DNA from 2 places in the Siminovitchia fortis genome. Region 2 is predicted to be linked to the other one. Evidence: a T-box and tRNA genes for the amino acid it is inferred to sense, from the RefSeq annotation. Region 2 holds a T-box; the other holds one or more tRNA genes.
What was found. The T-box of region 2 lies ahead of leuS (leucine--tRNA ligase). A T-box ahead of a tRNA ligase gene usually reads a tRNA of that ligase, here a tRNA-Leu.

Region 1: it encodes a tRNA-Leu, which carries the amino acid that the T-box ahead of leuS (leucine--tRNA ligase) is inferred to sense. The anticodon was not compared.

What each region holds. Positions count from the first base shown of each region.
Region 1 is NZ_VEKZ01000009.1:1,390-17,803, forward strand. It holds gene FS666_RS04845 (MBL fold metallo-hydrolase) at 1-1,454, opposite strand, end outside; gene FS666_RS04850 (peptide MFS transporter) at 1,762-3,258, opposite strand; gene FS666_RS04855 (helix-turn-helix domain-containing protein) at 3,814-4,161, shown strand; gene FS666_RS04860 (type I restriction endonuclease) at 4,256-5,326, shown strand; tRNA gene FS666_RS04865 (tRNA-Leu) at 5,646-5,728, shown strand; tRNA gene FS666_RS04870 (tRNA-Pro) at 5,732-5,805, shown strand; gene FS666_RS20615 (SEC-C metal-binding domain-containing protein) at 5,929-5,991, opposite strand; gene FS666_RS04880 (Uma2 family endonuclease) at 6,269-6,841, shown strand; partial or broken gene gad (glutamate decarboxylase) at 7,094-8,450, shown strand; gene FS666_RS04890 (acyltransferase family protein) at 8,623-9,663, shown strand; gene FS666_RS04895 (pyridoxamine kinase) at 9,968-10,816, opposite strand; gene FS666_RS04900 (nucleotidyltransferase family protein) at 11,012-11,332, opposite strand; gene FS666_RS04905 (YwbE family protein) at 11,484-11,678, opposite strand; gene FS666_RS04910 (hypothetical protein) at 11,853-12,311, shown strand; gene FS666_RS04915 (AAA family ATPase) at 12,323-14,878, shown strand; gene FS666_RS04920 (DUF6429 family protein) at 15,198-15,455, opposite strand; gene FS666_RS04925 (nucleobase:cation symporter-2 family protein) at 15,478-16,414, opposite strand, start outside.
Region 2 is NZ_VEKZ01000045.1:21,037-32,565, forward strand. It holds gene istB (IS21-like element helper ATPase IstB) at 1-188, opposite strand, end outside; gene istA (IS21 family transposase) at 185-1,735, opposite strand; gene FS666_RS20070 (SEC-C metal-binding domain-containing protein) at 2,081-3,229, opposite strand; gene FS666_RS13770 (RpnC/YadD family protein) at 3,385-4,290, shown strand; gene FS666_RS13775 (hypothetical protein) at 4,640-4,954, opposite strand; gene FS666_RS20330 (Rpn family recombination-promoting nuclease/putative transposase) at 5,019-5,309, opposite strand; gene FS666_RS20335 (Rpn family recombination-promoting nuclease/putative transposase) at 5,341-5,955, opposite strand; gene mnmM (tRNA 5-(aminomethyl)-2-thiouridylate-methyltransferase MnmM) at 6,181-6,753, opposite strand; gene FS666_RS13790 (YtzC family protein) at 6,868-7,158, shown strand; T-box leader at 7,746-7,984, shown strand; gene leuS (leucine--tRNA ligase) at 8,036-10,450, shown strand; gene FS666_RS13800 (rhodanese-like domain-containing protein) at 10,743-11,057, shown strand; gene FS666_RS13805 (sporulation protein Cse60) at 11,126-11,308, shown strand; partial or broken gene FS666_RS13810 (NAD(P)/FAD-dependent oxidoreductase) at 11,338-11,529, opposite strand, start outside.

The DNA of each region.
Region 1 (16,414 bases), on a different contig from region 2:
GTCTGGCCATCATCAGAATAGTAAAGCAGAAGGTTGCCTATTTTCTCTTTCAGAAAGTTGTTTCCATCCGAAGTTTGATAGCGTTTGCCTTTGATTCCTCTTCCCGAAGCCCGTTTTTCAAAAGGATAGGTTTCTCCATTTTCCGCAAGAACGGGATTGAACCTTGGATCAAGGAGCTCGCCAAGCCGGCTCCTTGCTTCATCATCCCCATGCACCAATAACGTGTAAGTGGGCTTCAGCGACTGAATAAACCGGTTCATTTCATTGGCGTCGGCATGTGCGGATAATCCGTACTTGCCGACGTGGCATTTTACCTCATAACTTGTCCCATTCAGCTCAAGCGTCTGTTCAAGACCGTCAGCCAGATCAAGCAGTTTTTTTCCGGGACTTTCCTCGTCTTGGTAGCCTGTAATAAAGATGGCATTTTTTTCTCCGGAAACGAGCCGTTCCGCATACCATGAGCTTGCGCCGCCCGTTAACATTCCGGATGATGCAACAATGCAGGCAGGCTTTCCTTGTAAAAGGGTTTCGCGTTCTTTCGGCTCTACCGCTTTGCATCTGCCTTCTGTCAAAAATGCATCTCCATTGCGCCGGATTCGGTGTGCCACAGGACCTTTCAAATAATGGGGATAGCTTTTGTAAATCCTGCTGATCGGCGTCACCAGGCCGTCTACATAAATTGGAAATTCGGGAATCAGCCCCTTATCCATATAATCCTGCAATGTGAGGAGCACCTCCTGTGCCCGCCCAAGCGCAAAAGCAGGAATGAGGGCAAATCCCCCGCCGGAAATCACTTCAGCGACATGTTCGGAAAGGCGCCGCTCTTCTGTGTTGCGATCGGTATGCACCCGGTTTCCGTAAGTCGATTCCATGATGACTACGTCCGGGCTTACATCATGCGGCACAACAGCACCGGGGATTGTCCGGCCTGCCTTAAAACTCAAATCACCGGTCACCAGAAGGCTTTCCCCGCCGCCTTCGATCAAAAACATGACGGCACCCAAAATATGCCCGGCCCTGTAACTCTTGATCGTCACATCACCAATTCTTAATATGCCGCTTGCCGGAAAATGAAGCAATGACTGAAGTAAGCGATTCACTTGATCATCTGTGTAAGCAGACAGACTGTCCGTTGCTTTTGAGCGCTGTTCCATAATTTTAAATGCATCTTTCATCATTACTTTCATTAAATCGATGGTCGGCGGCGTTGCATAAACCGGCACAGACGGGTACAGCGAATGGACAATGGGCAGCGCTCCGATATGATCAGCATGCGCATGTGTAACAAGAATGCAGTCGGGAATCCCCAGCCCGTCAAGCATCCCAAGTGCCGGCAGCAAGTCGTCTCCATGCATCCTCATCCCCGCATCAATCAATAAATTTGTATTTCCAATTTGAATATGTAAACAGGAGGCTCCGACTTCGCTTCCTCCGCCTAAAACACTTACTTTCATTTTTTTCGTCCTTTCTCTTTGTTCAATCATATTTTCATATTATTACAAATTGGTCCTATTTTGGAGAAGAAAGCCGAAAAATTCGCAGATATCGAGTAGAAAAAACAAAAAAACTAAACCGTCAAAGGAAGGGAGTGCCCTTCCTTCATATAGTTTAGTTTAAAAGCCAGGATAAAATCCCAATCGATATTTCACTTTTATTTTTTGACGGAGAGCTTCCTTTTTCGCCGGGAGCGCCCTTATTTTTTGATCCATTATTTTCCGGGTTTCCTTTACGTCCGCTTGCCGGTCGCTAAAAGCAACAACTTTAACGTACACCTTTCATCTGTTTTTGAATCAAAGGGGTAACGAAAAATAGAATAATCCCCAGTAATATGGCACTCAAACCAATGATTCCAAAATACAGCATTTCTGTTTCAGGCCGGTAAAATTTCACAATCTGTGCGTTCAACCCTTGAGCGGCCGCATTGGATAGAAACCATAGGCTCATCGTTTGGGCCGAGAATGCGGCGGGCGCCAATTTCGTCGTCGCTGATAACCCGACAGGCGATAAGCATAATTCACCGATCACCACGACCAGGTAACTAAGTACGAGCCAGATCGGATGTACCAATGAATTTGCACCTCCGAAATATGCCGGCAATAAAATGACAAGGAAGGAAAGGCCCGCAAATAATAATCCCAAAGAGAACTTATGTGGGACAGATGGCTGGCGTTTTCCTAATTTCATCCATATCCAGGCAAATACCGGCGCCAACAGGATGATGAATAATGGATTCAATGACTGAAACCATGCAGGAGATAGATGGATCCCTGCAACGTCCAATTGTGTCCGTTTATCTGCAAAGTTGGCAAGTATTGTTGACCCTTGTTCTTGAATGGACCAAAACATGACAGCAGCAAGAAATAACGGAATATAAGCCAGAACGCGGGAACGTTCCACCTCGTTTGTTTTTGGACTGCGATACATAACAATAAAGTAAATAGTTGGAATGATAAACCCTAAAATTCCCACTATAGCAATAAATGATTGTATCGTAAGCAAGCCCGCTGGAATTGTGACAGCTAAAACAATTCCCAATAGAACAGCAGCCCCTGCGATCACCAGAGAGACTTTTTTCTTCTCAGCTGGAGATAAAGGATTGGCAATGTAAGTACCTGCAAGTCCCAAATTTTTCTTTTTTGTAAAGAGGAAAACTAAAAGCCCAAAGAACATTCCAATCGCAGCGAAAGCGAATCCCAAATGGAAACTATACTCCATGACGGATCTGGATCCGACAATAAGCGGGGATATGAAGCCTCCCAGGTTAATCCCCATGTAAAAAATACTGAACCCGGCATCACGGCGATCATCCTTTTCACTATAAATATCGCCGACCATGGAGGATACATTAGGCTTCAGTAAACCGGTACCGATGACAATCAGGACCATGGAAACAAAGAACATCGCCAGGCCTCCAGGCATAGCCAGAGCGATATGGCCTAACATAATGAAGACTCCGCCATAAAAGACAGCCCGCGAAGTCCCAAAGATGCGGTCAGCCAACCATCCCCCTATGATTCCCGACATATATACAAGTGAGCCGTATATGGACATAATCGAAAGAGCAGTTCGTTCATCAATGCCCAAACCGCCTTTTGATACTTCATAGTACATATAAAAAAGCAGAATGGCCCTCATTCCATAATATGAGAAGCGCTCCCAAAATTCCGTAAAGAATAGAGTAAAAAGACCTTTAGGGTGTCCAAAAAATCCTTTTTGGGGAACACTGGATACAATTTTTTCTTTGTCTATAGCAGACATCCTATTCCCTCCAAAACTTTGTTAGAATAATAATACCAAACAAGTATATCACAGATGACAGCGCTGACAAGAAATAAAGTTATTTCAGAAAAATAACACACTTAATTTGATAGCATCATGATCTTTTGTTTCTTACCCCAAATAATCCCTTCATTAACAAAATCGTTCAATTTTTTCATACGGGATTCGCACAAAGCAATGTTTGGCAATTCAAAAGGATTCCAGGTTGTTTTGTGGTTGAGTTAACCTTGTAAATGCACTTCCCGTACATTTTTATTATTTCACCTTTTACACGTTTTACTCTTCAATACGTTTGCCTTCCTAACTCAAAACATTTCATCTCTAGCTTCGGGGCCACGTTTAACAATAAAAGTTTACAAAACTTAGTTGATTACTATCATGTAACACAAACGTATTCTAATTAGGAATAATTTCATTAAACAAACACCTTTTTTGAAAATTAACATTTATTGATATTCTTTTTTGGAATATACCATTGCTTTCTATTTTAGAAATTATAAAATGTTTTTATATAGGCATTTTGGAGGACCCGATATGGATGTAGGAAATAGGATAAGGGAACTAAGGAAAAAAAGAGGAATAGAGCAGATGGAGCTAGCAAATTTTATCAATATATCCCAAAGCAAAATGAATAAAATTGAAACAGGATACCAAAAGAGATTTGAGCCAGATGTATTAAAAGACATTGCCCGGGTATTAGGGGTGAAAGTAGATCATCTTTTAAGTGACGAAAAGGAGTTAAAAAAGGAGAAGAAAGACTTTCAAAGCTTTATAACTGACCCAGAATTAGAACGCTGGCACAAAGAATTACCAAAATCCGCAGAGGAAGATCTACGTAAACTTCGGAAAATGTGGGAGATTATTCAAAGTGATAAAGATTAGCGATGTTTAAAGAACAAATTTTCTTGAACGCCACTTAAAGTCGTATCTCCAAAAGAAAAAATTTAATAAATAATCTGTAAGGGGGAGTAGTCCAATGGTTGATTTTCAAGAACAAATAAAAAGTTTATCAAAAAGAGTAGCCTCTATTAAAGACAATATCATGACAGAAGAAGCAACAAAAACATCACTCGTGATGCCCTTCTTTCAATTGCTGGGTTATGACATTTTCAATCCTGCTGAATTTACTCCTGAATTTATTGCTGATGTCGGAATCAAAAAAGGAGAGAAGGTTGACTATGCAATTATGAACGAGGGATTCCCAGTGATATTAATAGAGGCCAAATCCGTCAATGAAGTATTAGAGAAACATGATTCCCAGCTATTCCGATATTTCGGGACTACAACTGCTAAATTTGCAATCTTAACAAATGGGGTCATTTATCGTTTTTACACAGATCTGGAAGAAAAAAACAAGATGGATACCTCTCCATTTTTTGAATTTAATCTGCTTGATTTAAGAGATAGCTCCATACAGGAATTGGGTAAATTCCGAAAGGATAGTTTTGATTTAGACAAGATCTTTAATACCGCTTCTGAATTGAAATATTTAAACAAAATTAAAACATTCTTAAATGATCAATGGGAAATACCATCAGAAGAGTTTGTTAAATTTTTAGTGGGTCAAATTTATGATGGAATAAGAACGAAAAATACGATAGAAAAGTTCGAGCCAATAGTAAAGAAGGGCTTTAAACAATTTATCAATGACCTCGTAAATGATAAATTGAATGCGGCCTTGAAAACAACAGCTGAAGAAGATCGCCGGGAAATTGCAGCTAGTATTGATGCTGAGATTGAAGTTGAACAATCCATTGAACCTTTGGTTGTAACAACTGAAGAGGAAATACAGGGATATGCTATTTTAAAAGCAATTTTAACCGATATACTGGATTCAGACCGAGTCTACTATCGGGATAATCAAAGTTATTTTAACGTACTGTTAGATGACAACATTAGAAAATGGATTGTACGATTATATTTAGAAACATCCAAAAAATACATAGAGTTTAACGATGAAGGTAAAGAGAGAGTTCCTATTGATAGAGTAACTGATATTTTAAAACACAGTGAAAGAATAAAAAAGATAGCCAAGATGTTCATGTAAAAGTTGTTCTATAAAAAATTCGCTTTATGCAATTATCAATAAAGGTGGGCGGCGGTCAAAACTGTACCCCACCTAATTTTCTTTTTTAGAAACATATTCAACACGAACAGCAAGAGAAAAAATAGGAACTACATGAGTGGGCGAAAGAAAATGATTATAAATTTATGTATTTTAATCCCAGTTATTGGAAATACATTCCTGATAAACTAGATATTCACCTTAAAAATACTATGATCTGTTAGGTTGCTGGAAATTATATCTTTTAAAAAAATGTCATATTTTTATTCAGAGAATATGTTATAATAAACCTAGATTTTTTGCCGTGGTGGCGGAAAGGCAGACGCGCTAGATTCAGGTTCTAGTGTCCGCGAGGGCGTGTGGGTTCGACTCCCACTCACGGCATTCCGGAATGTGGCTCAGCTTGGTAGAGCGCTTGGTTCGGGACCAAGAGGTCGCAGGTTCAAATCCTGTCATTCCGACTCCAGTACTGTTAAATTGAAAAAATAAGATGAGCGGACAACAAAACAGGAAGGGGGATCCCCCTTCCTGTTTTGTTGTCGTCGCAGAGTTTTTTTGTTTCCAAATCAATTCATACCATACCATTACTTATACTTTTTGCCACTGCCGCAAGGACAAGTTACAAATCCATTTTCAACACCGAACACCCCAATATATAAATGAATTTGAAATTTATTACATAATCATTTAATCGGATCAGCCCGCCAATGACCGCGCAGGCGCTTTTTCATCGAAACAGGTTGTCAGCCGATTTATTCCTAATAAGAATGGTAACAATGTTTAGTTCAGTTTATATAACAACTGTTTTTTTCGCCTATAAGTTTCGGTTGCATTCCAAACAGCTGTTTTCTGTCTTGACAAAACGGTTCCATTTATTAATGGCCGAATTTGCCATATAATAAGTAATAAATGAGATGGTGGACGGTGATTGAATTGAAAGTACCGGGAGATCGCTTGATTTCTTTTATGGAATACGAAGAAATGAGGAAAGATTCGGACGAACGGCTAGAATATGTGGACGGAGTCGTGTATATGTCCCCTCCTCCAAGAACAAGGCACCAAAGGATTTCCGTAAAACTGTCCGCAAAGCTATTCAGTCTTTTGGACGGCACGGGATGCGAAGTGTTGACGGCACCTTATGACATTGAACTGGCCGGCGGCGAAAAAGATGAGCAGCCGACTGTCATTATCCCCGACCTGTCCGTCATTTGCGATCAAAGCGGATTCACGGACCAGAGATACATCGGGACTCCCGACTTGATCATCGAAATCGTCAGCCCCTCTAACCAATCTTATGACCTGATTTTTAAAACAAATCTCTACCAGAAAAACAAGGTGAAAGAATATTGGATTGTGAATCCCATATTGGACAATATTATGGTCTATACTTTGGATGAAAACGACCAGTACTGCCTGGTTGAAAATGAAAAAGAGGGAATTGTAAAGTCAAGAATCATCGAAGGCTTTGAAGTCGATGTTCAAGCCATTTTTAACTAAAAGAACCCTAAGTAGCTTTTTATCCGCCTTTCATGCTGCAGGTTGACGCTTCTAGTTTAAGGATGTTCCTCATACTTATTAACAAATTGTTGTTAAATAAGGAGGGCCTTGATGTATAGTTATTATAAATGGTATCGGCCATATTTCAGCCCTTTTAATTCTTACCCGTCTAATTGGTATAAGTATTATTACAATTTTCCCAAACCGGCAAGAAATGGGAGATCGGATTGGTTCACTCACCGCAAACATTTGATGTGGCCGCACGAATTTTCAGCAAATCCTCTATTCGTTCGCAAAGGAGAAGAGTCTGTTCAGCACTTGCGTATGCCTGCTCAAGGCGCATCAAATGAAAACGTATACAAAATAATCCGCGATGAAATGGCTCTGGATGGCAATCCCCTGCTCAATCTTGCTACATTTGTTACTACCTGGATGGAGCCAACCGCTGATCGCTTTTACGTAGAATTAGCCAACAAAAATTTGATTAATAAGGAGGAATATCCTCAGACAGCGGCGATAGAAGAACGGTGTATACGCATTTTAGCCGATCTTTGGCATGCACCCCGCCCACATCATACGATGGGCGCTTCAACAACAGGATCGTCGGAAGCATGTATGCTCGGCGGGCTTGCTTTAAAGAGGCGTTGGCAACATGCGCGCAAGAAACAGGGGAAGCCAACAGACCGCCCAAATATTATATTAAGTTCCGCTGTACATGTCGTTTGGAAAAAGTTTGCCAACTATTGGGAAGTTGAACCGCGTTATGTAAACATTACCCCGGATCATCCTAGTCTTGATTACAAGGGTGTACTCGCTTTAGCAGACGAAAATACAATCGGTGTTGTAACAACTCTTGGGGTGACTTATACAGGACTTTACGAACCAATCGAAAAAATTGCAAAAGCCTTAGACGAGCTTCAGGAAAGAACAGGACTCGATATTCCAATACATGTAGACGCAGCATCGGGGGGCTTTGTAGCACCATTCCTCCAGCCGGACTTAGTCTGGGATTTTCAGTTGGCCAGAGTGAAATCCATCAATGTTTCCGGACACAAATTTGGATTAGTGTACCCGGGGCTTGGATGGATCATTTGGCGTGAGGCCGAAGACCTTCCCGAGGATCTCATTTTTCAAGTATCCTATTTAGGCGGGAACATACCAACATTCTCCTTAAGTTTCTCCCGTCCCAGCGCACAAGTCCTCTTGCAATACTACAACTTTCTCCGTTTAGGTAAAGACGGATACTATAAGGTACAAAAATCTTCCCAATCAGTAGCAAAGTTCCTTAGCAAGGCGATTAGCGAAATGGGACCTTTTGAGTTATTCACAGACGGTTCGGATCTTCCGGTATTTTCATGGCGGCTAAAAGAAGAATACACATCAAACTGGAATCTTTACGACTTGTCTCGTCAATTGCGTGCATTTGGCTGGCAAGTCCCTGCTTATCCTTTACCACCAGATATGGAAAACATAACGATTATGCGCGTTGTAGTTAGAAATGATTTTTCCATGAACTTGGCTCACATTTTCTTGATGAACCTTACACAGGCCGTCTCAGTTTTGGATTCCTTAGACAGGCATAAAATGTAATAACTGTTTTCACCATTGATTCCGAAACAGCCGATTAATCATTGGCGTCAGGCACTTCTATTGGAAAATATCTCTTCTTCCCTATTATTCATTGCCTTCAATATAATTCCACCGCTGCCAAAACCCCCATATTGAAGTTGGTGCAAGGGTGATTTATATTATGGTACTATCCAAAATTATGGAGGTGCCATATGATCAAGGAATGGAATTTATTGCGGGCGTTAGCCTGTTTAAGCATAGTGTTTCTTCATAGTACAACGCAGATGTCCAAAGTTATTGACCATCCACAGGTTGATCTTTATTACTATGGCAGGATATTTTTGTGCATGGCAACGCCAGCTTTTATCGTTTTGTCTATTGTGATTTTAGCAAATCGTTATCCAGATCGTCTTCCGAACAATTTCTGGGTAAAACGAGTGAACTATATATTGATACCTTTTTTATTTTTTGCTGTAGTCGATGCGCTTGTGACCCACTATTTGAACAACAATGTAGTGATTGAGGAAAAAATTACAGAAAACATACTGACCGGAAATTTTGTCGGGTGGTTCATTCTCGTCATTTTTCAGTTTTACGTTCTTCATTATTTGGTTACCAAATTAAAATTGTCAATGAAATGGATGTTACCGCTAAGCTTAATGTTAATGTTCGGTTATTTATTGATAATCAAAGAGGGACTAATTAAGCTTGATAGCTATTCACATGTACTGAGACTCCCTTTTCTTGCATGGTTTGGCTATTTTACCGTTGCATATCTGATAGGGAAATATTACATGACACTTTCAAAAACACTTTTGAAATACCGTTGGCTTACCATAGTTCTTTTTGCTCTTTCCGCTGCTTTCCTATATTTTTCATATAGTTCGGGGCTTGTAACAGGGACTCATTCCAGAAGAATGGATTTGTTTCCTTTGGTCATTTCATTCTGCTTAGCTATATTTGCTTGGGGACAAAAAATTCCGGCAAGCAAGATGATCAATCATATCAGCAATTATTCGTTTGGAATTTATTTATTGCACTGGCAATTCCAGCGGCTCTTGGCGCCACATTTAGCTGGAGTGTTTTCAAGCTACTTTGCCAGTATATTATTATTGTTTGCCGTTTCGCTGGCGGCTTCCATGTTAACGATAAAATTGATTTCATATTTACCTTTCGGACCTTTCATTGTAGGCAAAGTAAGGAAGGTTGAGAAAAAACCTGTCCAATCTGAGCTCGTGGAGCGAACTGCTTAACAACGCGTTTGAAATTGGAAAGCAATTGATTCACTTTTTCGAACGGTTTCATCCTAAAAGGCCTTAGCCCTCTACTCAAAGGGGCTAAGGCCTTTTAATCTCTTCAACGTCCATGCAGACGTTTTTTTTCGCAACCGGGCATTAGACTGGCACACCAACGCCCGTGCACGCGCTGTTTCTTCAGTACCGGGCCTTGGACTCCCTCTCCAACGCCTGCGAACACGATTTTTCTTCGGTACTGGGCCTTGGACAATTTTCTTCTATGTTAAAAAATATATGTTAAAAAATATTTGATTCGCTTTATTTAAAGTAGCATTCCTAAATATTTTTCGAAGTTAACCCCTGCCACTTCCGGAGTTTGCTCCAAGCTGGTATCGTTGATTGCTGCTGACAGGAACTTTTCTGCAAGTTGAATCGACTTTTTAAGATCCTCTCCACGCATCATGCTTCCCATCATCACAGATGCAAACAAGTCACCGGTGCCGGAATAGCTTTTGCCATTATAGGGCGTAGCACTAAAAAAAGTCCTGTCTCCGTCCAAATACATATTTCCAATAAACTGCTTATCCGTATCTGCTGATGGTGGATTCACACCAGTGATAATAACCTTAGCACCCGTTTCCTGCTGCATAATAGTCCCAACTTCTTCAAGTGCTTTAAGGAAGTCCTTTTCATTTGTATAATTATGTAGTTTTTCATAGGATAATCCTGTTAATAGACAGCACTCCGTAACATTTGGTGTAATTACATCCGCACACTCCACAAGCTCTTTCATTCGCACCAGCATGTCATCTGTAAAAAGCTTATAGGCCTCACCTCTATCTCCCATTATGGGATCAACAAGTAAAAGCGTTTCTTTATGATAAAACTTATCTAAAAAGCGGAAAATATTATCAATTTGCTCTCTCCCGGTAACAAAGCCGGTATAGATTCCGTCAAAAGTTACATTCAGCTTGCTCCATTCCTCTTCGAAGTATTGCATTTTAGATGTTAAATCCTCATAAAAGAAACTTGGATAATCAGTTTGCGCAGACAAAATAGCTGTCGGCAAAGGACATGCCTGCACGCCCATGACCGAAAGAACCGGAATGGCAGCTGTTAATGAACATTTACCAAAAGATGACAAATCTTGTATGACAGCGACTTTTTTCATAAAAACCTCCGAAAAATGGATCCATATTAAGCTTTATCCATATTACCATAAAAAATTGGGGAAATTACGTCTGATGCGCTATCCCCATTCACCGTACATATTGGCCCCTCCTTAAAGCTCTTTTTTATCAAAAGTATAAAAATGTTCATTCAATAGTGGCTTTTTTTAGGGAACATAAATTAGACTAAAAAGACTTTAGGCTCCCTCTGCATATTTAGCGCTCCTGAGAATACTCGGTTTAAGCGCCGGCTTAATATCATCCAAAATAACCAGATCGACTGGCTTTTGAAAAAGATCTTCAAGATCAAATTTTAAATCCATATAATTATCAAATGTCATAGCCTGCTCATCAAATTCGACCAGCAGATCGATATCACTCGTTTCCTTTTGCTCTTCATGAATATAGGAGCCAAACAAAGCGATACGATTGACCCCGTATTGTGTTTTCCACATTTTCAAGTTTTTTGAAAGTTTCTCAAGAATTTCTTGTTGCGATAACATTTTAATCACTGCCATTTCGAAATTTACCCTTCATTATACCACACATGTTTTACTGTATTCGCCGCCGAAATCATACTATTGATCCCCTCCAAAAAGCGGGTCCATACTGGCGTGTTTCTAAAATAAAATATAAAGCATGAGGGCTTAGTACCTACTTCTTTAATATCTACTCCAAAATTTCCTTCACTCTGCCAACAATACCGCCTTCAAGTCGAACCTTAATACCATGATGATGGGTGGCTGAGTTTGTTAGTATATCCTTAACCACACCTTCAGTCAGCTTTCCGGAGCGCTGGTCCTGTTTTTGTACAACTTGTACTTTCATACCTTGTTTTATATTTTCCCGTTTAGTTCCGGACATAAAATCTCTCCTTTTGTGTGCACCATATGGTTGACAATTATATTCTTAGCAAAACAGGCAGAACAACAATCAACTCTTTCTCTATTGAAAATCGTGTCATTTTATCCGATGATAATAGTATATTATAGTTGGTCCATGCAACATAATTTAGAGGTTGAAAAGAAGGAGAGGTTAATGGAGGTTATGGAAAGTAAAGAGCATTTATTCGGGACAAAGGCAGCAGGTGTTTCAGGAAGAAATCTTTCGTATCAGACAGTGATAAAAAACACGATGAGGTTACAGCCTATTAAGTTTTGGGCCTTTACATATATTGTTGCGTTTCTCATATATCAATTTATAAGTCCAACATTTTACCTTCCGTTTTTTGTGAATATTGTCAATCTGATACTGTTTCCGTTTTCCGCTATGCTTATGGGAAAGTTAGCGAATTTCTTTTATCCTTCCTTCTCATTCATTCGGGCAATTTTATACCCATCTTATAAGACAAATCCGGACTCATCAAATATTTTTGCCGCTGTCTTTGTTCTTGTGGTCAAACTCATCATCTATATTATGATATGGCATTATACTTTTATTATCGGAATTTTAGGATTAATCATTGCGATAAATGACGTTAAAAATTTAAGTAAGTAGGTGCATCATTGATGAGAAGTATTTGGAAAGTCGGAAAAGGCAGAAGAAAGAAGTTAGAGGACGCTCTTAACGCAAGCAAACCGGGGGATGTTATTTTTCTATATCCGGGAGAATACCATTTTATTGAAGGTTTTAATGTGAAAAATGTAGAAATCAAAGGGATTGGGAATAATCCGGGTGACGTCGTCTTATTTGGCCGTTTCGTCGTTCATAATCAATCTTCGCTATCCTTATCAAATGTCACGCTCCACGCACCCCATAACCGGAATGCGCTCAATATTAAAGGGCGGTCGACAGTCAATTTGGATAAAGTGATCATTCATGGCGAACTGTCCGGAGATTATCCGGCGATATGGTGTGAACAATCGAAACTGAATATGCATGCGTCTGAAGTGTATTTTTCTGAAGAAAGGGATAGCGGTGTGCATCTTTCAGAACAATCGGAAGCGGAGATCCGCTATTCGATTGTAGATTCACTTTGTGCCTATCAATCTTCCATTCAATTACATCAAACACAGATCCGCGTAGCAATTACTCTTTCGGATAATGGGATGGTCAACGGAACAGGTATGACTGACTTCCCAGGTGTGGGTTCACTTTATAATATTTATATGGAAAAGGGTTCACGGGCAAATTTTCACTCTGTGAATGTTGACGAAAGTATTGTGACTTTTTCTGTCGACCAATCTACTTTGACGATCAAGGAAACAACAGTAGGCGAATATCTGCAAATAGTTGCACACCATGATAAACAAAGCACGGTCGATATTGCCGGTGATAAGGACAAAGTCGTCGTTTATACTGACGGCGAAGAAGCAGAACAAGAAACGGAAAATGTCGCATTAGGTGCGGTTCAGGCTGCGCAGCCAAATTATGCAGACCCATATTTGACGGAGTACCCAGCGGATACAATCGAAGAAACTGAGCCCCAGCATAGCGGCGAGTCAAAGCCGGGTTTGGAAGAATTACAAGATTTATACGGGCTTCATAGTCTGAAAGAGCAAGTGATGAAGTTTATCAACACAGTCAAGTTTAATCAATCGAGAAAAGAACAAGGGTTTAAAACAACATCATTGACATTGCATTCCCTGTTTATGGGAAATCCCGGTACAGGAAAAACGACTGTTGCACGGATCTTGGGCCGTGTCCTCTACGAAACGGGTGTCATTGGCACAGATCATTTTATCGAAGTGACACGAAAAGACTTGGTCGGTGAATATATCGGTACAACCGCAACCAAAACCCAAGAAATTTTAGAAAGAAGCAGAGGCGGCATTTTATTTATTGATGAAGCTTATGCCTTGAACAGTGATTCCGAGAATGACTTTGGCAAAGAGGCCATTGATACGATTTTAACTTTTATGGAAGATCATCGCGAGGACACGATGATTATTTTTGCGGGCTATACAGACGACATGAACAAGTTTTTAAAGATGAACAGCGGGCTGGAATCGCGGATTCCAAATAAGTTCTATTTCGATGATTATTCACCGGAAGAAATTGCCGAAATCGGCTATATGAACATTACGAATGAAGATTATATTGTTGATGAGCAAAAATATAAGCAGGTCATTCAACGGTTGTATTCATACAGCGTTGATCAGAGTAATGCCCGGTGGGTCAGAAACATCAACGAAAAGCTTATACAGTCGATGGCGAACCGTGTCATCGAAACAGGATCAGATGATACACAAACCATACTGGATGAAGATTTCGATGTATTGACGGGAAATCAGCAATTGGATAAAGACGAGAAGATACAAGACTTGCTGTATCAATTAGACAGCTTAATCGGATTGACGGATGTAAAGGAATATGTTCATCGACTGATTAAACAAGTGAAAATAGACCGTTTGCTGGCTGAAGATGGGGGCGGCACTGAAAAACCTTCGTATCATATGATTTTCGCCGGAAACCCCGGAACGGGAAAGACAACGGTAGCCAACATCATTGCTGAACTATTCTATTATTTAGATGTTTTGCCCACACCGAATGTAAAAACCGTTGATCGTTCTGATTTGGTCGGAGGCTATGTCGGACATACAGAGAAACAGACAAAAGAAGTGCTGGAGCAGTCGCTGGGCGGCGTCTTATTCATTGATGAAGCCTATCAGCTGACCAGCCAGGCAAGCAATGATTTCGGCAAACAGGCGGTAGAAACGTTATTAACGTATTTAGAAAACTACCGGGATAAATTTATCGTTATTTTAGCAGGGTATACGGACGAAATGGAACAGTTTTTAGGGGCCAACCCCGGTTTGCGGTCCCGTATTCCGCTGAAAATTACATTCCCTGACTATAGCCCGGATGAAATTGCCACAATTGTGGAGAAAACTATGACAAAAAATTGGGAAGTAAACGTTCCTTTATTAAGATCTGTTGTAAAAGAAGTTTACGCCAAATTACCAATCACTGAAAAGGCAAATGCCCGGTGGGCCCGTAACTTTACCGAGAGACTGATATCCAATCATAAAGTATGGCTAAGCGACCACCATGCATCAGCAGCTGATTTGAAGAAAATACATGATGATGTCATTCGTGAAGAAGTCCATAGAGTTATTGTGTAGGGAGCGGTATCGGAGGGGCGGTGCCTGGCTCGCCCCAAAAATTCTCGAATAATTAGCAGTTAAACAGATAAAATAAGGCTCTGTGGAGAGAGATCTCTGCAGGGTATTTTCTTTTGTCTATGGTGAGGTGTCTGGCGCCCCCATGTCTCACGGCAAGATTAGCTGTTCGACATGCATAACGGTAAGAAGTTATAAGTTCGTTGTATCAATATCCTTAGGCGGTACAATATATTATAATAAAATCGTAAAATCCATTTCCACTTTTTACATCGTTAGTCAAAAACATGCTCCAGTCTCAAATCTTCATCGCAAAAATCTATCATTCAAGATTATTGCGTGCCATATCATCCTTTAGATATTTCTTCATTAATTCCTTTGCTTCCTTAATGCCCGACTCAGTTAAATAAACTGATTTCGACTTTATACTTCCTCGAATGTAATCCTCATCAGCAAGTTCATTTAGAACCTCAAACGGATAGCCCTTCCAGCTTCGTCTCATATCGGCTGGAAGGTCATTCTCTTTCCATGAAGTTAAGTATAGCAGGAGCAGAGTCAGCTCCTTAATTTTTTCCTCCATATCTGACTACCCCTTTTACTTTTTATGCACTTTGCTTCGATACAACAACGGTTTCCTGCCGCTTCTTATTTGGCAGCATATGAAATATAATATTAAGCGCAATGGCTGTTACACTTCCCGCAACAATACCGTTACTTGTCAATATTTGCAGTCCTGATGGAAGTGCTGAAAATAAGTCAGGCGCAACTGTAACGCCGAGACCGAGGCCGACAGAACAAGCAATAATCATCGAGTTTTCTTGGGAATCGGCAATAGTTTTACTTAGCATTTTAATTCCTTGAGAAACGACCATGCCAAACATCGCCATCATCGCTCCCCCTAAGACAGATGTTGGAATAATGGTTGTGATTGCGGCAATTTTAGGCAGGAATCCAAGGGCGATTAACATGGAACCCGTAATCAAAATCACTTTTCGAGACCGAACACCTGACATTTGAATCAGACCGACATTTTGCGAAAATGTTGTGTACGGGAAAGCGTTGAAGAGACCTCCAATGACGGATGCCAGCCCTTCTGCACGATAGCCTTTTGCCAAGTCTTCTTCCTTCAACTTCTTATCACAAATATCACTCAAGGCGAAATAAACACCTGTAGACTCTATCAAAGATACCATCCCAACTATTGTCATCGTAAGGATGGCCGACCATTCAAATGTCGGATATCCAAAATAAAAGGGTCTCACGATTTGTGCAACGGCAGCATCCTGTACTGGCATAAAATCACCCTTACCCATGATAATGGCCGCAATTGTTCCAACACCAAGGCCAAGTAATATGGAGATTGCCCGAATAAAACCAGTAGAAAAACGAAAGATTAAGATGATCGTTAATAAAGTTCCAAAAGATAATATAATATTCGAGAATGACCCGAAGTCTGCTGCATCTTGGCCGCCGCCCATATTATTGATCGCTACTGGAATCAGTGTAATCCCAATAATGGTCACAACGGAGCCTGTTACA
Region 2 (11,529 bases):
GCGCTTTTAATAAGACGTTCCAGTTTATTGTTTTGCCGGCGTGACCACTCCATGTCCACAAGCAATCCAAAACGATCTTCAAATGTCATTTCCTGATATTCAGGGTTTCTTAATTGTTCCTGAAAGGTTTCTGCCATGGCAGACATGCGCATTTCAGTTAGCTTTGTCAATGTTGTTTCTTTCGTCATTTTCTTTCTCCCCCGTAATAGGCAGCTCCACGGGTAAAACCAAAGGAACCCCCGGTTTTCTCTACTGTATCTGACGAGTCATTTGTCGGCAGTTTATCTTGGCCAGTCTTCAATATCGTTTGGATACTTTTGAGTGTCGGTCTTGGCGTATAGGTCAAGGCTCTCTCACACGCATTTTCCAGACGTTCCATCGAATGCTTATCTGCCAATTTCATTAGGCCAATGCATGATTTCAAACCTTGTTTTTCTGTTTTATAAGACGATAAGATACTTCGAACAGTGGTTAAAATATGCATTCCTGCGGAATCAGCCCAGTCCAAGACATATTCGCGATTGAAATTAATAAACTGCTTATGTTTGTCGGGCATATGATCCGGGTTAGTGCTTGCCTGTCCGGCTTCTCCGTATAACCTTTTATGAGATGCAACCCTAAAATGATTATAGAAAATCTCTACAATATCTTTCGTCAGGCGTACATCCACCCGATGTTTAATATAATCATATGGAACGGAATAGTACATTTTATCCAGATGTATGTGATAATCATATTGTACGGTTGCTTTTTTCCAAGCAGCTATTTCATATGGAGAAACAGGCAATGGGAATAAGGCGAATTTTTCCTCTTCCGTGAATGCGGTAAGCCTGTTTCCTTTCTTTTTCTGAAAGGGCTTTGTATTAAACTCCGTTAATTTCTCCTTAATGGCCAGGTTTAGCTCCGTTATGGAGAAAAACTGCTGGTTGCGAAGGGAAGCGATAATCCAAGTTGATATGTTACCTACAGTACCTTCAGCGCTTGCCTTATCTTTAGGATGGCGAACCCTTGCCGGAATAATTGTCGTGTTATAATGTTCCGCCATCTCTTGATAGATACGATTAATCGTAGGTTCGTTCCGAGAGGCTTTCACTACGCCTGTTTTTAGATTATCCGGCACAATAATCCTTGTCACACCGCCGTAGAACTGAAAAGCATGTATATGTGCTGTAATCCAACTTTCCGTGTCCATGGACAGGAAAGCTTCTACATATGCATACTGACTGCACGGAAGGGCTGAAACAAATACATACGCAGGTATGTCTTCACCGGTAATATTGTCTTTGATTTGCATGGTTTGTCCTGCCCAATCCACCTCCAACAGTTCTCCTGGTTTTCGCCTAATTCGCATCGTTGCTTTCGTTTTCGAGGCGTACGCATGATAAAATCGACAGAATTGTCGATAACTGTATGGAATTTCCTTATTTGCCCTGCAGCTTAAACAGTACTCCTCCCATAAAAGAGAAAGAGTGACTCCACTTTTAGCCAATTCCTTATGAATATGTTCACAATCCGGTTTTCTCCTAAAACCGGAAGAAGCATCCTTCTCCGGGTACAAAAGTTCCTGAAGCTCCGCATCTGACATATCCTTTTCAAAGGGCCAGGTAATCCCTTGAGTTCTTGCCCTGCTCAAGACATCACTTATGGTATTCCTTGAACTGGAGCAGCTGGAAGCGATCCCCCTTTGACTTACTCCTTGGGCATGAAGCCGAAGGATTTCACGATATTTAATCACTAAAAAACCTCCTATATAATGAATTACACACTGAAGTGCAAATCCATTATATAGGAGGTGGCTCAGTTATGGCAGAAGTGGCTCTAAATCGTGTCATAGGTGGCTCTGAAATATGGCAGAGGTGGTATTATCCGATGTCTTTATTCAGGACTGTCCACAGGGACAATTCTATGGTACCTGTGAGTGGCCGAGTGCCTGAAAATCTCCGAATAATCTTGTTTCACATGTTTGTTCCACGCCAAGCCGTTGGTCTGGTAAGCGCTACCCTCAACAAGAAAAGAGCCAAGCCCCAAAAGGCCCGACTCCAATAAATCTCTTAATCCGTGCGCCGCTCATTCTACAAACTCACGCACCACAACACTTCTTGTATTTCTTTCCGCTGCCGCAGGGGCATTTTTCATTCCTTCCAATTTTGGGTGTCTTGAATGCCGGCATATTAAGCCTTAATTCATTAAAGCGCTTTTCCTGTTCTTCGTAGTCCGCTTTCCACTTTTCCATATTTGGATGGTTTTTACCCAGCACTGTGTGTAGGCCATAGTAGATAGGTTCCATCTCAAATAGCCGGGTGGTATAGCCGCTTTTGATATAGTCCTCGATCAATGGAAAAGCTTTTTCGGACAAGTGATGGGCTAACCCCTCAATCACCATGGCCTTGCCGTCCATATCCAAATGCTGATAGCTTGAAAATAGTGCTTCTTCCGCCTGTTTGGTTTTTGTGTTTGCCAGAACGCTGCTGGCAAAGATTGAGGTTTCATCCTTCATTGCAAATGGTGCCACTGCTTCTGCCACTTGATCCGATTGGTACATCGACAAAGCATCGGTTGTTTCCTCCAGCAGAATATCGTCGTCCTTTTCCAATACTCCAGCTAAAACAGGAATATACTTTTCAACTTTTAATATACTGGCTGCACGGACGGCCAGAAGGCCCCGAAATGAAAACCATGAACGGTTTAGTTCATTATCCAGGATGTTATCGATGTGTTTTACGTCATACCATTGGTTTAGCAGCAGTTTGTCCTGAATCTGCTTTGCCTGGAAATATAGTTGATGATCATAAAATTCCTTTGACTCCAGTAATGAAAGCACAGCGTCATATTCATTCCAAAGCTCATTTTCATCAGCATGAATCAAAAATTGATGAAAGGCGAAAACATCCTTGCCAAAAACGGATGATAGCTCCTGTTCATGTTCCATAATGATTTCCGGCTGCAAGTGTTTAAAATACTCGATGATCAAGTGCCGTCTTTGCTTCTCCGTTACCTTTAACAGGTTCAATAAAAGGGGAATGGAGTTTTCGTTTATAGCACTTGGTTTGCACCCGAGCAATAGGTCTTTACGCCTTTCTTCCGAATGAAGTGCCATTTCCAGAACTCTGTTGGTCCATTCTGCCGGTGTCAAAGGATATTCTTTTAACGCTTGGAGAACAAATTCCTGGACAATTTTTTGATCACTGAGCAAATAAGGTTCGATTTTTTCTAAAAATGGATTGGACATGGAACAGCCTCCCGATTTGGTATCACTATCTTGTAAATAGGATAAGGCAAAAGCTTGTACTTTGAAAGGGATAGATGGCAATTGTCAAAAAGAAGGATTTGGGTGGAATTTATCGAATTGTTAAAATGAATACTCATAGAAAGGTGTTGGTGTGATTGAAGGTTGAAAACCCTGATTACGATTATCTGTGGAAGGATGTGATCACTGAACTGTTTGAAGAGTTTCTTCTATTTTTCTCTCCTGATCTATTTGAGCTTGTAGATTTTACCGTCCCGCCCGAATTCCTTGAGCAAGAGCTACAAACCATTTTACCTGAATCTGATAGCAATCAGCGTGTCGCCGACAAATTAGTTAAACTCCAGTTGAAGAACGGCAGCGAACAATGGGTGTATGTCCATATTGAAGTACAAGGCGACCACAAAAAGATGTTCCCGAAAAGGATGTTCCAATCCTTTTACCGGATTATGGATCTGTACGATCAAAAGATTTATGCGCTGGCCCTTTTCACTGGGGAGCGAGCCAAGTACAATGCTGATCAATTCCGTTATGAATTTCTTGGCACAGAGCTGACCTACAACTATAACACCTACCGAATTGCCTCACAATCAGAATCCGCCCTGCTCAAATCACAAAATCCCTTTGCCTTGGCTGTTCTAGCCGGACTATATGTGATTAAAAGTAAAAAGAACGTTGATCTTCAATACGAGTACAAGGGGAAATTGATAAGACTGCTTTTACAGGATAAAATGATAAGTAAAGAGATGAAAAGGGAATATATTCAAAAACTGTTTGTGTTCATTGACCATATTATTCGCCTGCCGGAGGAGGCAGACCTGCAGCTGATTAGAGATCTAGAGCCCATTATGGAAAAGGAGGCGGAACAAATGGGACTTTCCATGAAAGATACGTCATTTGCAAAATATTATTTGAAAGAAGGAAAGAAGGAAGGGAAAATTGAAATTGCCGTCAGGCTTTTGAAAAAAGAACATTCCGTAGAAGATGTTGCGGAAATCACGGGTCTGCCGTTACAAGAGGTTCGGGAACTGAAAGAAAAGGAATAATGCAGGGAGGCGCATGGCAACCCGTGCGCCTTTTTAAAATAAGAGGTTCAAATTGTAAGTTAAGTAAACCCATTACAGCACTCGCTTCAGAATATGAGAATCGGTTTGTTTTCGTTCATATTGGGCATGGTTTTTAGATTTCTGTCGGTTGCTGTAGCTGTCGGCAGTAATCCATATGACACACCTTTTTTTCTTTTTTTATTGTGTCAACGATCAGCGGCCTGGCATTTTTCGGAGCTATCTGCTGTTTGATATTGGCTTGTACAAATGGTTTTTTGTCAAAAATTAAATTTTTCATGAGTTGTTCAAAAATGCTTTTTCTCTCGCTTTTAAAAGTCCTGGATAGCTTTTATCTATTCATCTCTTCCTGAATTTCAATCACACGTTCTTTAGGAAGTCTGGTTATCTCTGCAATGGTTGATACATCCATTTTCATATTAAGGAGTCTGCGAGTTATTTCTTCTTTACCTTCTTCTTTACCTTTTTCTCTTCCCTCCTGCAAGGCTTTTTCCCGCGCCTCCTGCACACGCAGTTCCGCTTCACGGACAGCGGCTTCCTCATCAAGCACCCTCTTGAGCCGAGCTTCATAAGCGATCAATTCTTCCTGAGTGCCGCTTAATTCTTCCCAACTTTGAGATGCTGCCCGAGGTATTTTATTGTTCATGGAATTTCCTCCAGAGTTGTTCAAAAATGCTTTTTCTCTCGCTTTTAAAAGACCTGGATAGCTTTTATCTATTCATCTCTTCCTGAATTTCAATCACACGTTCTTTAGGAAGTCTGGTTATCTCTGCAATGGTTGAAACATCCATTTTCATTTTAAGGAGTCTGCGAGTTATTTCTTCTTTACCTTCTTCTTTACCTTTTTCCCGCGCCTCCTGGACACGCAGTTCCGCTTCACGGACAGCGGCTTCCTCATCAAGCACCCTCTTGAGCCGTGCTTCATAAGCGATCATTTCTTCCTGAGTGCCGCTTAATTCTTCCCAACTTTGAAAAGCTGTCCGCAGTGTTTCATCGTTCATGGCAATCTCCTCCAATTTCTTAAAGATGTCATCATAAACTTTCCCTTTTCGGTGGTCTACAATTCCGAGCAGCAACAGCCATCTGGCGAGCAAGTCGTCCCAAGGGTTGAGTTTTTCCCGTTTCATGAATGAGTTTGGGCATTTCAATAAAATGAAATTCCATTATATCGGTCAACATAAACTTTTCTTCATCTTCATATAGATGAAAAGTCGTATGAAAGCGATCCGTCTGTTCGAATAGATTAAAATTTAAAATATTAATCGCGATAACCGGTCTCAGCTCTTTATAGCTCATCGTCCGCTTAAGTGGATAACGGTAGATCCCAGCCCAATAATAGATGGATCGGTTGATCATATCAAACCGATTAGTGAATTGGATTTCCACATTGATCCACTCATTGGCATTGGTGACCGCCAAAAGATCCAGCCGGGATTGTTTGTCTTCTTTGTATTCGCCGCCAGCCTCCGTATTCGTGAATGAGATGTCTTTGATGCGATCACGGCCTGTTCTTTGGAGGATAGCATTAAGAAATACAACCGTTATTTCTTTGTTTTTTTCGCTCCCGAACAATTGCTTGAAAGCATAGTCCACTTTTAAATCCATCAGCCGTTCGAGTGGTATCCGTTTCAATACTTTTGATTGCACGACATCATCACCCCATTTTCTGATAATTTCATTATATCATTTCATTAGCAGGGCGACCAAAGCTTTGATGAATGTATCGAGCAGTGGGCTGCGCGGGCTGAAAGGTTACCGCTTGTAGTGGAGCTTCATCTATTGCAGGGAATGGGGTCCAAGTCTTTTGCCAAACGCGAAGTATTTGATCTAAAGTGGTATGATCATCCATCCCAAAACTTCGGCATACATTCATCATTTCTTCTCAAACGCCAGCAAAAAAGGCGGGTTGTTTTTCTGGTTGATAAAACAGTATTGAAGGACATTCACCTTTGTTTGATCCAGATTTTTAGCATGCTCAAGCACCCGATCCCGTTCATAGGCTCCTTCTTCATGCCCGGGATAAATGACAAGCGCCAGAATGCCGCCTTTGGCCAGCATCTCGATCAACTGATCGATCGCTGCGATGGTTGTGTCCGGCTTTGTCACGATCGATTTGTCACCGCCGGGCAAATATCCCAGGTTGAACATGGCCCCGTGGATTTTTCCGTGAAATGCTGCAGGCACGGATTCCCCAAGCGTCTCATGTCCCTTCTGAAACAGCGTAACCCTATCTGCAACGTTATTTTTTTCTAAAAGCTCCTTTGTCTGTAAAATGGCCTGCTTCTGGATGTCAAAACCAAAAATATGTCCATTTTCACCGACGAGCTCAGCAAGAAATAAGGTATCATGCCCATTTCCGACAGTCCCGTCAATTGCCGCGCCGCCGGGCCTGATCACCCTTTGCATCAGGGAACGGGCATATGAAAGAACACCCTCAATGTTCATCCCGAAAATACCTCCTCTTCATCATACGAAAATTGTATCATAACAGCCTTGGATTGAGTACAAACTATGATTGGCAGGCCATAAAGCCAAGCCACTGGAAAAGGGGAGGATTACGTGACAACTCGGCAATCCATTGATAACTTCATTAACCGCTGTGAATCGGCGATTCTTTTTGCAGAGGAACAGTACGAGGAAGGAAGCCGGCAGGAGCATTATCATGACGTGGAATACAGTGAAGCGATGAACGAGTTGGAAGCCATGCTCCAGCAGCTCCAGAAAATGACTGAAAGTGCCAATCCCCAGCAGCGGGAGCAGCTCCACCGGGTACGCCTGAAGATACAGCAGCTTCAAAATAAGATGATTCTCCTGAATCACGACCGTCCGCTATACAGCACATGGCATTGATAAAGAGACAGGGCAAGCCTGTCTCTTTTAAATTGTCCAGCTTCAGGCGCCTTGCGCTTTTCTTTGCAGAAAGTATAAGAATTTTTAGCTTTAAAATTTTGAACAAAGCCTTTTGTTGTCTAGCTCCAGCACCTATCGACTAGCAGACTTCGCACCTGGTGTGCTCCTGCGGCGTAGCTTATTCGAGGATGTTTGGCGAACATCATAGCAAAGCTGCACGACGCCAACTCGAGGAAGCATCACACGAGGCCATCTCAAGTAGTAGCTTTCCTACGATAAGTCAACATCGGCTCGTTCCTCGCCGTGTTGTCTGGCTGCGAGTGCCATCGGCTCGAGGTCATAAGCCAATCGCTGCTGAAGGCAAACTACGCCTTCTTCAGCGCTCGTCTTATGCTTGTCGCCGATAAGCAGGCACTCTCCGCCTTTCCTTATCCTTTATCTCGTCGGGGGCACTCCAGTCTGTACGTCGATGGGCAAGGCGCTTGCGCTTTTCTTTATCCACCGCTGATATTCAAGGCTTTCCGCTTCAATATAGGCTTGAAAACATGTCTAAAATTGTCTACAATGGGGAATAAAGGACTTAATATATAAAACGGTTAAAAAGGACCAGTAATGGTGCCATCCTGTTTCAGAGAGCCGGCGGAAGGTGGAAGCCGGCCAGGACCATCATGAACTCCCCTTTCATTTCTGCAGGTGTGAAGGAAGAAATCCGAAACGGACTATTCTTGTAATGCTTGCCGTATTCTGCGTTAAAGAATAAAGAAGTGAGTGGCCTATGCACTAAATTGGGTGGTACCGCGGGAGAAAACAACCTTCCGTCCCAGGAGTTTTCTCGGGATGGAAGGTTTTTTAATTGAATAAGTCAGGAGGCATCTTCATGGGATACAGCCATAAGGAAGTAGAACAAAAGTGGCAGCAATATTGGGAAAAGAACAAAACATTTACAACTAAAATGGATGAAACGAAGGAAAAATTTTATGCGCTTGACATGTTTCCATATCCTTCAGGGGCAGGGCTCCATGTCGGCCATCCAAAGGGCTACACGGCGTCCGATATACTTGCAAGAATGAAAAGGATGCAGGGATATAATGTACTCCATCCGATGGGATGGGATGCGTTCGGACTTCCTGCAGAGCAATATGCAATCGATACGGGGAATGACCCGGCAGAGTTTACTCAGCATAATATCGATACTTTCCGCCGGCAAATCAAATCCCTTGGTTTCTCTTATGACTGGGACCGGGAGATCAATACGACGGATCCCGACTATTACAAATGGACTCAATGGATTTTTGTAAAACTGTTTGAACACGGCCTTGCTTATGTGGATGAAGTGCCGGTGAACTGGTGTCCGGCTTTGGGAACGGTCCTGGCCAATGAAGAAGTCATCGATGGAAAAAGTGAACGCGGCGGGCATCCTGTTGAACGCCGTCCGATGAAACAATGGATTTTAAGGATCACAAAGTATGCGGATCGCCTACTCGAAGACTTGGAGGAGCTTGATTGGCCCGAAAGCATCAAAGATATGCAAAGGAACTGGATCGGCCGTTCCGAAGGGGCGGAAGTCATTTTCGCCATAGACGGACATCCGGAAACTTTTACTGTTTTTACAACCCGGCCGGATACGCTTTACGGAGCGACTTATGCAGTCCTTGCCCCCGAGCATCCATTCGTGGCGAAAATCACAACGCCTGAGCAGCAGGCGGATGTGAATGAGTATATAGTCCAAGTCAAGTCAAAAAGCGATCTGGAAAGAACGGATCTTGCCAAAGATAAAACCGGTGTTTTTACAGGGGCGTATGCCATTAACCCCGTTAACGGCAAGAAAATCCCGATCTGGATTGCCGATTACGTCTTAATGAGCTACGGAACGGGAGCCATCATGGCTGTGCCGGCACATGACGAGCGCGACTACGAATTTGCGAAAAAATTCGGCCTGGAAATCAAGGAAGTGGTGGCCGGCGGAAATATCGCCGAAGAGGCATATATTGGCGACGGCCCGCATGTAAACTCCGGATTTTTGGATGGGATGGATAAAGAAGAGGCCATTTCTGCGATGATCGACTGGCTGGAAAAAGAAGGCCGCGGTACGAAGAAGGTCACATACCGTTTGCGTGACTGGCTGTTCAGCCGCCAGCGTTATTGGGGAGAGCCGATTCCGATCATCCATTGGGAAGACGGAACAATGACAGCAGTGCCGGAGGATCAGCTCCCGCTGATTTTACCTGAAACAGATGAAGTGAAACCTTCAGGCACCGGCGAATCGCCGCTTGCCAATATTACTGACTGGCTTCATGTGGAAGACCCTGAAACAGGCAAGAAAGGGCGCCGTGAAACAAATACAATGCCGCAATGGGCAGGAAGCTGCTGGTATTTCCTAAGATTCATCGATCCTCATAATTCCAAAGAGCTTGCGAATAAAAAACTGTTGAAAGAATGGCTGCCGGTCGATATTTATATCGGCGGTGCCGAGCATGCGGTCCTTCATTTGCTTTACGCACGCTTCTGGCATAAGTTTTTATATGATATCGGTGTTGTACCGACAAAAGAGCCGTTCCAGAAGCTCTTTAACCAAGGGATGATCCTCGGAGAAAATCACGAAAAAATGAGTAAGTCCAAAGGAAACGTAGTCAATCCGGATGATATCATTGAAAGCCACGGGGCGGATACACTTCGTCTCTATGAAATGTTCATGGGTCCGCCTGAAGCTTCAGCAGCCTGGTCAACAACCGGGTTGGACGGCGCACGCCGTTTCTTGGACCGGATCTGGCGCTTGATTGTAGCGGATGATGGCAGCCTGAGTGACAAAATACAAGATGTCACTGGCGGAGAACTTGAAAAAGTGTACCATCAGACTGTCAAAAAGGTAACTGAAGACTGTGAAGCGATGCATTTTAATACGGCTATTTCACAGCTAATGGTTTTCATCAATGAAGCCTATAAAGCGGAAGTCCTTCCGAAGAAATATATGGAGGGATTTGTAAAAATGCTTTCCCCGATTGCTCCGCACATTGCCGAGGAGCTGTGGGAAAAACTCGGCCATGAAGGAACGGTCTCTTATGAAGCCTGGCCTCAATATGACGAAACAAAGCTCGTTTCGGAAGAGGTGGAGATCGTTGTCCAGGTCAACGGCAAAGTCCGTACCAAGCTGATGGTTTCCCGCGAAGCAGGCAAGGGAGAGCTTGAAGAGATTGCATTGAATGATGACAAAATCAAATCAGCCATAGAAGGTAAAACAATCAGGAAGATCATTGCAGTGCCCGGGAAATTGGTGAATGTTGTAGCCAATTAACAGAATATCGAAAATGGAGAAACTCGGTCATCATAAACCCATATGGCGACCGAGTTGCCTGCCCGGTAGCAAAGGCACTCAATGCCTCCCGAACAATCAATTGATGCTTCTGCTCGGGAGGCATAGGCATGGAATGCCTCCCGAATAATCAGTTGGCCTGCTTTATCGGTAGGCATAGGGCCTCAATGTCTACCGCTCATGGAAAAATTTCCCTTTTCCAGGGCTTTTTCTGTTGCCAAGGAATAACCTTTGCTATAATGTAAATGGTTAATTCCAACGAAAGGTGATAGTCATGGAAATTAAAACAATCACACCTGATGAGGTTAAAACCAAGCTGGAGAATGGCGAAACTTTATTCCTGGTAGATGTACGGGAAGATGAAGAAGTCGCCGAAGGGATGATCCCGGAGGCGGTGCATATCCGGATGGGCGAAATTCCGGAACACCTGGATTACTTTGATAAAGAGAATGACTATATTTTGATATGCAGATCCGGCGGCCGCAGCCAAAGAGTCTGCGAATATCTTGCAGCCAGCGGTTTTCCGAATGTCGTGAATATGACCGGAGGCATGCTTGCTTGGACAGGCGAACTAAAGCCAAAACAATGAAATTTTGAAATTGTATAAAAATAATGCGCATGGGCCATACTGGTATTAAAAACGGAGAGGTGTGGCCCATGTTGCAGGTCAAGTTGTTCGACTGCGAACATGAACAGGACCTGGAGGAGGAAATCAACCGGTTTTTAAGCGATCTGGAACGTAACCAGGTGGTTGACATTAAATATAACATTGCGGCGCTAAGGGAAGCGGAAGATGAACAAATATACTGTTTCAGTGCCATGGTCATGTATTTAAAATAAGAGGGAGCCCCAGTGACGAAAAGCCCCTCTTATTTTTGTTTGCTGTATTCTGCGCTGTTCCCGCCGGCCAGCCGTCCGGTGACAAGGGCAGCGGTAATGTTATATCCGCCGGTATAGCCGTATATATCCAGCACTTCCCCGCAGAAGTAAAGCCCGGGCATTTTTTTGGAGGCCATCGTTTTGGGCTCGATTTCTTTCACAGAAACGCCCCCGCCCGTTAC